Regions from separate parts of the Streptomyces sp. NPDC096176 genome, predicted to be linked through region 1. Evidence: predicted binding sites of a transcription regulator. Region 1 holds the regulator's gene; the other holds the start of a gene.

Region 1 (4,417 bases):
GCCGCCCGGAGAACGCGCGGGTCAGTTCGGTCCGTACGAACAGCGGATTGGTCAGGGCCCGCTTGTGCAGCGCGTGGGCCGCCGACTCCGGGCACACCAGGAACGCGGTGCCGAGCTGGGCGGCGCTCGCGCCCGCCGCCAGGACCGCGGCGATCTGGCTGCCCCGCATCAGACCCCCGGCCGCGATCACGGGCAACTGCACGGTTTCCTTGACCAGTTGGAGGAGGGCGAGGAGCCCCAGACCGGTTCCGTCGGTCGCGGGGTCGTCCCGGTGCGTTCCCTGGTGCCCGCCCGCCTCGATGCCCTGCACACACACGGCGTCGGCGCCGGCCCACTGCGCGGCCTGCGCCTCCTCGGGCGTGGTGACGGTCACGATGGTGAACGTGCCCGCCTTGGTGAAGGACTCGAGCACGCTGCGCGGGGGACAGCCGAAGGTGAACGAGACGACGGGGACCGGGTCGTCGAGCAGTATGGCGAGCTTCGCGTCGTAGCCGTCGTCGCGCCCGGAGTCGGCATCGCCCAGCGGCGTCTCGTACCACGCGGCCTCACCGGCCAGCTGATCCCGGTAGACACCGACGGCGGCCGGGTCGGCGGTGCCTGGCTGCGGCATGAAGAGATTGACGCCGAAGGGGCGGGCGGTGAGCCCGCGCACCTGTTTGACCTCCTGGTACATCCCGTCCGCCGTTTTGTACCCGGCGGCGAGGAACCCCAGCCCGCCGGTCTCCGAGACGGCCGCGACCAGCCGCGGGCAGGAAGCGCCGCCTGCCATGGGAGCCTGCACGATCGGATGACGGCAGAGATCGGTCAGCAGGGAGGACATGCAGGCATCGTGCCACGTCCCGGGCGGGCGGCCGAATCACCCGGAGCCTCGCCGGCACCGTTGACGTTCGAGGCGTACGAGCCGGGGGCAGAACCCCGCAACTCGCCGTTCCGCCGGCGTTGGACACGGGGGCCGGGGGCGGAGCCCCCGGAATACGCCCCCGCGGCCACGCCGTCCGGCTAACGCCCGTTGAACGCGTCCTTCAGACGCGAGAACAGCCCCTGCTGGCCCGGCTGGAACTGACCCGTCGGCCGCTCCTCGCCGCGCAGTTTCGCCAGGTCCCGCAGCAGTCGCTCCTGGTCCGGGTCCAGCTTCGTCGGCGTCGTCACCTCGACGTGCACGATCAGGTCGCCGCGCCCGCCACCGCGCAGGTGGGTGATGCCGCGCCCGTGCAGCGGGATCGACTGGCCCGACTGGGTGCCCGGCCGGATGTCGACCTCCTCGACGCCGTCGAGCGTCTCCAGCGGGCACTTCGTGCCCAGCGCCGCCGCCGTCATGGGGATCGTCACCGTGCAGTGCAGATCGTCGCCGCGCCGCTGGAAGACGGGGTGGGCGACCTCGTGGATCTCGACGTAGAGATCTCCCGCGGGGCCGCCGCCGGGGCCGACCTCGCCCTCGCCGGCGAGCTGGATGCGTGTGCCGTTGTCGACACCGGCCGGGATCTTCACGGTCAGCGTCCGCCGCGAGCGGATGCGGCCGTCACCGGCGCACTCCGGGCACGGGGTGGGCACGACCGTGCCGAAGCCCTGGCACTGCGGACACGGCCGCGAGGTCATGACCTGGCCGAGGAACGACCGCGTGACCTGCGAGACCTCGCCACGACCGCGACACATGTCACAGGTCTGCGCCGAGGTCCCCGGCGCAGCGCCCTCACCCGAGCAGGTGGTGCAGACGACGGCCGTGTCGACCTGGATGTCCTTGGTCGTGCCGAAGGCGGCCTCGTTGAGGTCGATCTCCAGACGGATCATCGCGTCCTGGCCGCGCCGCGTACGCGAGCGGGGCCCGCGCTGCGAGGCCGTACCGAAGAACGCGTCCATGATGTCGGAGAAGTTACCGAAGCCACCGGCGCCGAATCCGCCCGCGCCGCCGCCTCCGGCCTGCGAGAGCGGGTCTCCGCCGAGGTCGTAGACCTGCTTCTTCTGCGGGTCCGAGAGCACCTCGTACGCGGCGTTGATCTCCTTGAAGCGCTCCTGCGTCTTCGGATCCGGGTTCACATCCGGGTGGAGTTCGCGCGCGAGGCGGCGGAAGGCCTTCTTGATCTCGTCCTGCGATGCGTCGCGGCGTACGCCGAGTACGGCGTAGTAGTCCGTGGCCACTTACGACTCCGCCAGGATCTGTCCGACGTAACGTGCCACTGCGCGTACCGCTCCCATCGTTCCGGGGTAGTCCATGCGGGTCGGTCCGACCACGCCGAGTTTGGCAACTGCCTCGTCGCCCGAACCGTAGCCGACAGCGACCACGGACGTGGAGTTGAGTCCTTCGTGGGCGTTCTCATGACCGATCCGTACGGTCATGCCCATGCCGCCCGATTCCTTCGCCTCGCCGAGCAGCTTGAGAAGCACCACATGCTCCTCCAGCGCCTCCAGCACCGGCCGGATGGTCAGCGGGAAGTCGTGCGCGAAGCGGGTCAGATTGGCGGTGCCGCCGATCACGAGCCGCTCCTCGGTCTCCTCGACCAGGGTCTCGAGCAGCGTGGAGAGCACCACGGAGACGGTGCCGCGGTCCTCGTGCTCGAACGATTCGGGAAGGTCCTGCACCAGTTGCGGCACATCCGCGAAGCGGCGTCCCACGACCCGGCTGTTGAGCCGGGCCCGCAGGTCCGCGAGCGAGGTGTCGCCGAACGGCGCGAGGCAGTCGATCATGCGCTGCTCGACCCGGCCGGTGTCCGTGATCAGCACGAGCATCAGTCGGGCGGGCGCGAGGGAGAGGAGTTCCACATGCCGGACCGTGGACCGGGTCAGCGACGGGTACTGGACGACGGCGACCTGCCGGGTCAGCTGCGCCAGCAGGCGCACCGTACGGCCCACGACGTCGTCGAGGTCGACCGCTCCGTCCAGGAAGTTCTGGATGGCGCGGCGCTCGGGCGACGACAGCGGCTTGACGCCCGCCAGCCGGTCGACGAACAGCCGGTAGCCCTTGTCCGTGGGAATCCGGCCGGCGCTGGTGTGAGGCTGGGCGATGAAGCCCTCCTCCTCCAGCACGGCCATGTCGTTGCGGACGGTGGCCGGCGAGACGCCGAGCTGATGCCGCTCGGTGAGTGCCTTGGAGCCGACGGGCTCCTCGGTGCCGACGTAGTCCTGGACGATGGCGCGCAGTACCTCGAGCCTGCGTTCGCTGAGCATTCGTGCGCACCTCCAGCTGTGGTTCCTCGTAGTGGCTTGGCACTCGGTGCGCCCGAGTGCCAGCATTCCCCCGGCCAGTGTACGGCTGCCGGGTACAGGGGTAGCAAGGGTGGCCGACCGTGCGGTCGGACACGCTGTTTCCAGGGCCCACCGAGGTCGATGCGCATGTGTTGCGGATAGCGTCGCCGCATGGACGTCAGTTGGGAAGACCTCGGCTGGGAACGGCTGGCCGACGGGATCGGCCGGCGCCGTATGCCCGGCTGGGACGCGACCGTCGGTCTGGTCGTCGGCGAGGACGCCGTGCTGCTGTTCGACACCGGCTCCACGGTCCGCGAGGGCGCCGAGGTACGGGCACAGGCCCAGGCCCTGCTCGCCGGCCGGCGGATCCGGCGGGTGACGCACATCGCACTGAGCCATCCCCATTTCGACCATGTGCTGGGCACCGCGGCCTTCTCGGGGGTGGAGATCTACGGCGCGGTCGGCATGGACGCGCTGCTGCGGCGGGACCGGGACGTGATCCGCGCCGACGCGGTGCGGCACGGAGTCGCGCCGGACGACGCGGCGGAGGCCGCGGACCTGCTGGTGGCCCCGCAGCACAGCGTGTGCGGCGAGTGGACCCTGGAGCTGGGCGGCCGCCAGGTACTGCTGGCCAACGTCGGCCCCGGCCACTCCGGCCACGACCTGGCGCTGCTGGTGCCGGGCGCACCGGAGGTGGTCTTCTGCGGCGACCTGGTGGAGGAGTCCGGCGAGCTGCAGGCCGGCCCGGACGCCATCCCGTCCCGCTGGCCCGCCGCACTCGACCGGCTCCTCTCGCTCGGCGGCGAGGACGCGCTGTACGTGCCCGGGCACGGGGCGGCGGTGGACGCGGAGTTCGTGCGGGCTCAACGGGAGGCGCTGGCAGCGCGTTTCGGCGTGTCGTAGGGCGGCCGGACGTATCGTCGTGCGAATGCGCAGCTACAGCCCTGATCTCACACCGCCGTGGAAGCGGTCGAAGCCGGCCCTCGAGATCCCCGCGGACCCCGACCTGGTCGTCGAGGAGGTGTCGACGGGCTTCTGCGGCGCGGTGATCCGCTGCGAGGCGGGGACGGTCACCCTCGATGACCGCTTCGGCAAGCACCGGGTCTTCCCGCTCGAGCCGCGCGGCTTCCTGCTGGAGGGCCAAGTGGTCACCCTGGTCCGCCCGGCGCCCATGGCCCCGAGCCGTCCGTCCCGTACGGCCTCCGGCTCCATCGCCGTACCCGGCGCCCGGGCCAGG
Region 2 (4,417 bases), on a different contig from region 1:
CGAGACCGGCGTTCTCGGCGATCCAGCGCAGCGGCTCGACGGCGGCACGGCGGACGACGGCGACACCGGTGGCCTCGTCGCCCTCCTTGCCCAGGTTGCCCTCGAGCACCTTGACGGCGTGGACGAGCGCGGAGCCGCCACCGGAGACGATGCCCTCCTCGACCGCGGCGCGGGTCGCGGAGATGGCGTCCTCCAGACGGTGCTTCTTCTCCTTCAGCTCCACCTCGGTGGCGGCGCCGACCTTGATCACGCACACGCCGCCGGCCAGCTTCGCGAGGCGCTCCTGGAGCTTCTCGCGGTCCCAGTCGGAGTCGGTGGACTCGATCTCGGCCTTGATCTGGTTGATGCGGCCCGTGACGTCCTCGGAGTTGCCGCCACCGTCGACGATGGTGGTGTCGTCCTTGGTGATCGTCACGCGGCGGGCGGTGCCCAGCACGTCCAGACCGGCCTGGTCGAGCTTGAGGCCGACCTCCTCGGCGATGACCGTGGCACCGGTGAGGGTGGCCATGTCGCCGAGCATCGCCTTGCGGCGGTCGCCGAAGCCGGGGGCCTTGACGGCCACCGCGTTGAAGGTGCCGCGGATCTTGTTCACGACGAGGGTGGAGAGGGCCTCGCCCTCGACGTCCTCGGCGATGATCAGCAGCGGCTTGGAGCCACCCGCCTGGATGACCTTCTCCAGCAGCGGCAGCATGTCCTGGATGGAGGCGATCTTGCCCTGGTGGATCAGGATGTACGGGTCGTCGAGGACGGCCTCCATACGCTCCTGGTCGGTCACCATGTACGGGGACAGGTAGCCCTTGTCGAAGGCCATGCCCTCGGTGAAGTCGAGCTCCAGACCGAAGGTGTTGGACTCCTCGACGGTGATGACACCGTCCTTGCCGACCTTGTCCATCGCCTCGGCGATGAGCTCGCCGACCTGCTGGTCCTGCGCGGAGAGCGCGGCCACGGCGGCGATGTCGGCCTTGTCCTCGATCGGGCGGGCGGTCGCCAGCAGTTCGTCGGAGACGGCCCTGACGGCGGCGTCGATGCCCTTCTTCAGGGCGGCCGGGGAGGCGCCGGCGGCGACGTTGCGCAGGCCCTCGCGGACCAGCGCCTGGGCCAGCACGGTGGCGGTGGTCGTACCGTCACCCGCGATGTCGTTGGTCTTGGTCGCCACCTCCTTCACCAGCTGGGCGCCCAGGTTCTCGTACGGGTCCTCGACCTCGACCTCGCGGGCGATGGTGACACCGTCGTTGGTGATGGTGGGAGCGCCGAACTTCTTGTCGATGACGACGTTGCGGCCGCGGGGGCCGATCGTCACCTTGACCGTGTCGGCAAGCTTGTTGACGCCGCGCTCGAGGGCGCGACGGGCGTCCTCGTCGAACTTCAGGATCTTCGCCATGGGAGCGGTTCAGCCCTCTCGGATTTGTGTTCAAAGAACTGCGCCCCTCGCCGCCCGGCATCAGCGGGGTGGCCAGGGGCGCAGCTCAAGGCAAAACAGGTGAAGCAGGTGCTTACTTCTCGACGATCGCGAGCACGTCGCGAGCCGAGAGGACGAGGTACTCCTCGCCGCTGTACTTCACTTCGGTGCCGCCGTACTTGCTGTACAGCACGATGTCGCCGGTCTTAACGTCGAGCGGCAGGCGCTCGCCGTTCTCGAAGCGGCCCGGGCCCACGGCCAGGACGACGCCCTCCTGGGGCTTCTCCTTGGCAGTGTCCGGAATGACCAGGCCAGAGGCCGTGGTCTGCTCGGCGTCGAGCGGCTGGACCACAATGCGGTCCTCGAGCGGCTTGATGGCAACCTTGGAGCTGGCGGTCGTCACGATCCGACCTCCCCCTTCGGAGATCTCACGGGGTTAACTGATCTGAGGTGGCGACCAGGTCGATCCGTCGTCGCGGGTGCCGGACCTGCCCGTCGCTGTGTTGGCACTCTCACTTGGTGAGTGCCAGAGCCGAGACTATGACTGTGATTAGCACTCGGTCAAGCGGAGTGCCAATGTGGCGGCGTCCGGCTCGGCGGATCCCGACACGAAGAACGCCAGGACGGCGCCCACGGTTCCGCATGCCGGGCGCTCCCGGACCACGCTCAGACATAGTCCTCGAGCTTGGCCACGGCGTAGCCCTTCTTCGTCACCATGTCCACGACCCGCCGGATCATGTCCGGCATACTGCCCTTCCACTCGTTCTTGCCGCGGAAGTGAGTGAGGATGATGTCGCCGGGATGCAGGTCCCTGTCCCACTCGCGCCACTCCATGTGGTCGGGGAAGGCTTCAGCCGCCCACAGCGGCACGGCCTCGATCCCGCACTTCTTGGCGACGCGCAGCGTGTCCCTGTTGTAGTTCCCGTACGGCGGGCGCATCAGCCGGGGCCGCTTCCCGTACCGTTTCTCCAGCTTGTCCTGCTGACCGCAGATCTCACGCTTCTGCGCGGAGTACGAAAGACCGGGCAGGTAACGGTGGTTGAGCGTGTGGTTGTGCAGCGCCACCCCTCGGTCCTGCATCTTCTCGAAGTAGCCGTAGTCGTCGTCGATGACGTAGTCGGTGAGGAAGGCGCTGTAGGGGATTTGCAGGTCGGACATCATGCGCAGCAGTTCGGGGTCCTTCTCCGCGCCGTCGTCGATCGTCAGGAAGACGACCTTCTCCTTCGTCGGCACGGTGGTGAAGACGGGCGGCAGATCGTCCCCGCCCTTCACCTCGAACCCCTTACGGGTGGTGATCTCCGGCTTTTCGGCGGGCGGCTGGGGTGCGGGGAGCGGGGTCCGCTTGAGCTTCCATCTCTTCGCAGCGGCGGCGCGGGCCTTCTGGGCGCGCCTGACCTTCTCGGCGTAGGCGGAGTTCACGCCGGCGGCGCCGCCCTCTTTCGCGCCCTTCTTCCCACCCTCCTTCGCCCGCTCCTTGGCGCCTTCCTTGGCGCCCTCTTTCGCGCCTTCCTTCTGCGCCTGGGGGCCCCGTGCGGCCTCCTGGCCGGCCGGAGACTTCGCCTGGGACGAGGACGGCGACTTGGCCGGAGCGGCGACTTGCGCCCCCTCGGTGGCGCAGCCCGAACCGACCGCGGCGACGATGAGCGCGGCCAGGGCCGCGCGGACCCGATAAGCACTGAGTTTTCCTTTTTGTCTTACTAGCTGCATGCCGCCGCATCCTGTCAGCGCCCGGCCCGCTCAACGGCCCGACACCGCCGCCGTGAGCGCACCATCCCCCAGCTGGCCCACAATGGCCCGGTGAACGACCTCGATCCGCTCGCCGCCTTCTCCGCACTGCGCACCGAGGAGGGCGGAGCGCTGCTGGCCTCGCTGGCCTCCTACGAACCTGCCGACGAACTGGCCGTCGCCACACGACTGCGCCGCGAGCACCCCGCGGAGCTGGTCTCCGCGGCCCTCGGGCAGGCGCGCCTGCGCCAGCGGGCGGTGGCGAAGTTCGGCGAGGAGGACGCCCGCCGGATGTTCTTCACCCCGAACGGCGTCGAACAGTCCACCCGCCGCTCGGTCGCCGCCCACCGGGCCGACCGCTTCGCGGCCCTCGGCGTTCGCAGCGTGGCTGACCTGTGCAGCGGCATCGGCGGCGACGCGCTCGCGCTCGCCCGGGCCGGCATCTCCGTTCTGGCAGTGGACCGCGACCCGCTGACCGCTGAAGTCGCACGTGCGAACGCGGAAGTACTCGGCCTCACCGCCCTGATCGAGGTCCGCTGCGCGGACGTCACGGACATCGACACGTCCGCCTACGACGCGGTGTTCGTGGACCCCGCCCGGCGTGGCGGCCGCGGCCGGATCTTCGACCCGGAGGCGTACTCGCCGCCCCTCTCATGGGCCGTCGGCGCGGCCCGCACCCGCCCCCGCGCCGCGCTCAAGATCGCCCCCGGCATCCCGCACGAGGCGATCCCCGAGGACGCAGAGGCGGAGTGGATCTCGGACGGCGGCGACGTGAAGGAGGCGGTGCTCTGGTTCGGCACGACCCCCTCCACGGTCCGTGCGACCCTCCTCCCGGGCCCGCACACCCTGACCGGCCGCAGCCTTCCCGACCCGCCCGTCCGCAAGGCCGGCCGCTACCTGTACGAGCCGGACGGCGCCGTCATCCGGGCCCACCTCGTGGCGGAGGTCGCGGAGACCGTCTCCGGCGGCCTGCTCGACGAGACGATCGCGTACGTCACCTCGGACGAGCTGCGCCCCACCCCGTATGCGACGGCGTACGAGATCACCGACGAACTCCCCTTCAACATGAAGAAGTTGAAGGCCCTGCTGCGCGAGCGCGAGGTCGGCAACCTGACGGTGAAGAAGCGCGGCAGCGCGGTGGAACCGGAAGAGGTCCGCCGCAAGGTGAAGCCGCACGGCCGAAACGCGGCGACGGTCTTCCTGACGCGGGTGGCGGGCGCCCCGACGATGCTGATCGGCCGGCCCCTGTAATCAACCTCACGAGGGCTCCGGTTCTGCAACCTTCTTGCTGTC

What was found. The regulator HrcA, encoded in region 1, represses chaperone genes, less so after heat shock. The targets are predictions, from matches to a motif close to TTNGCACTCNGNNNNNCNGAGTGCNAA.
Region 2: a site for HrcA is predicted at 1,950-1,976, ahead of groES (co-chaperone GroES). Genes of this name have one in related genera too.

Annotation. Positions count from the first base shown of each region.
Region 1 is NZ_JBIWFV010000004.1:492,549-496,965, reverse strand. Features, by position in the region: gene ACIQ7Q_RS13960 (nitronate monooxygenase) at 1-820, opposite strand, end outside; gene dnaJ (molecular chaperone DnaJ) at 1,000-2,136, opposite strand; gene hrcA (heat-inducible transcriptional repressor HrcA) at 2,137-3,162, opposite strand; gene ACIQ7Q_RS13945 (MBL fold metallo-hydrolase) at 3,352-4,083, shown strand; gene ACIQ7Q_RS13940 (DUF3097 domain-containing protein) at 4,109-4,417, shown strand, end outside.
Region 2 is NZ_JBIWFV010000001.1:233,897-238,313, reverse strand. Features, by position in the region: gene groL (chaperonin GroEL) at 1-1,381, opposite strand, end outside; gene groES (co-chaperone GroES) at 1,494-1,802, opposite strand; gene ACIQ7Q_RS01265 (polysaccharide deacetylase family protein) at 2,066-3,106, opposite strand; gene ACIQ7Q_RS01260 (SAM-dependent methyltransferase) at 3,197-4,375, shown strand.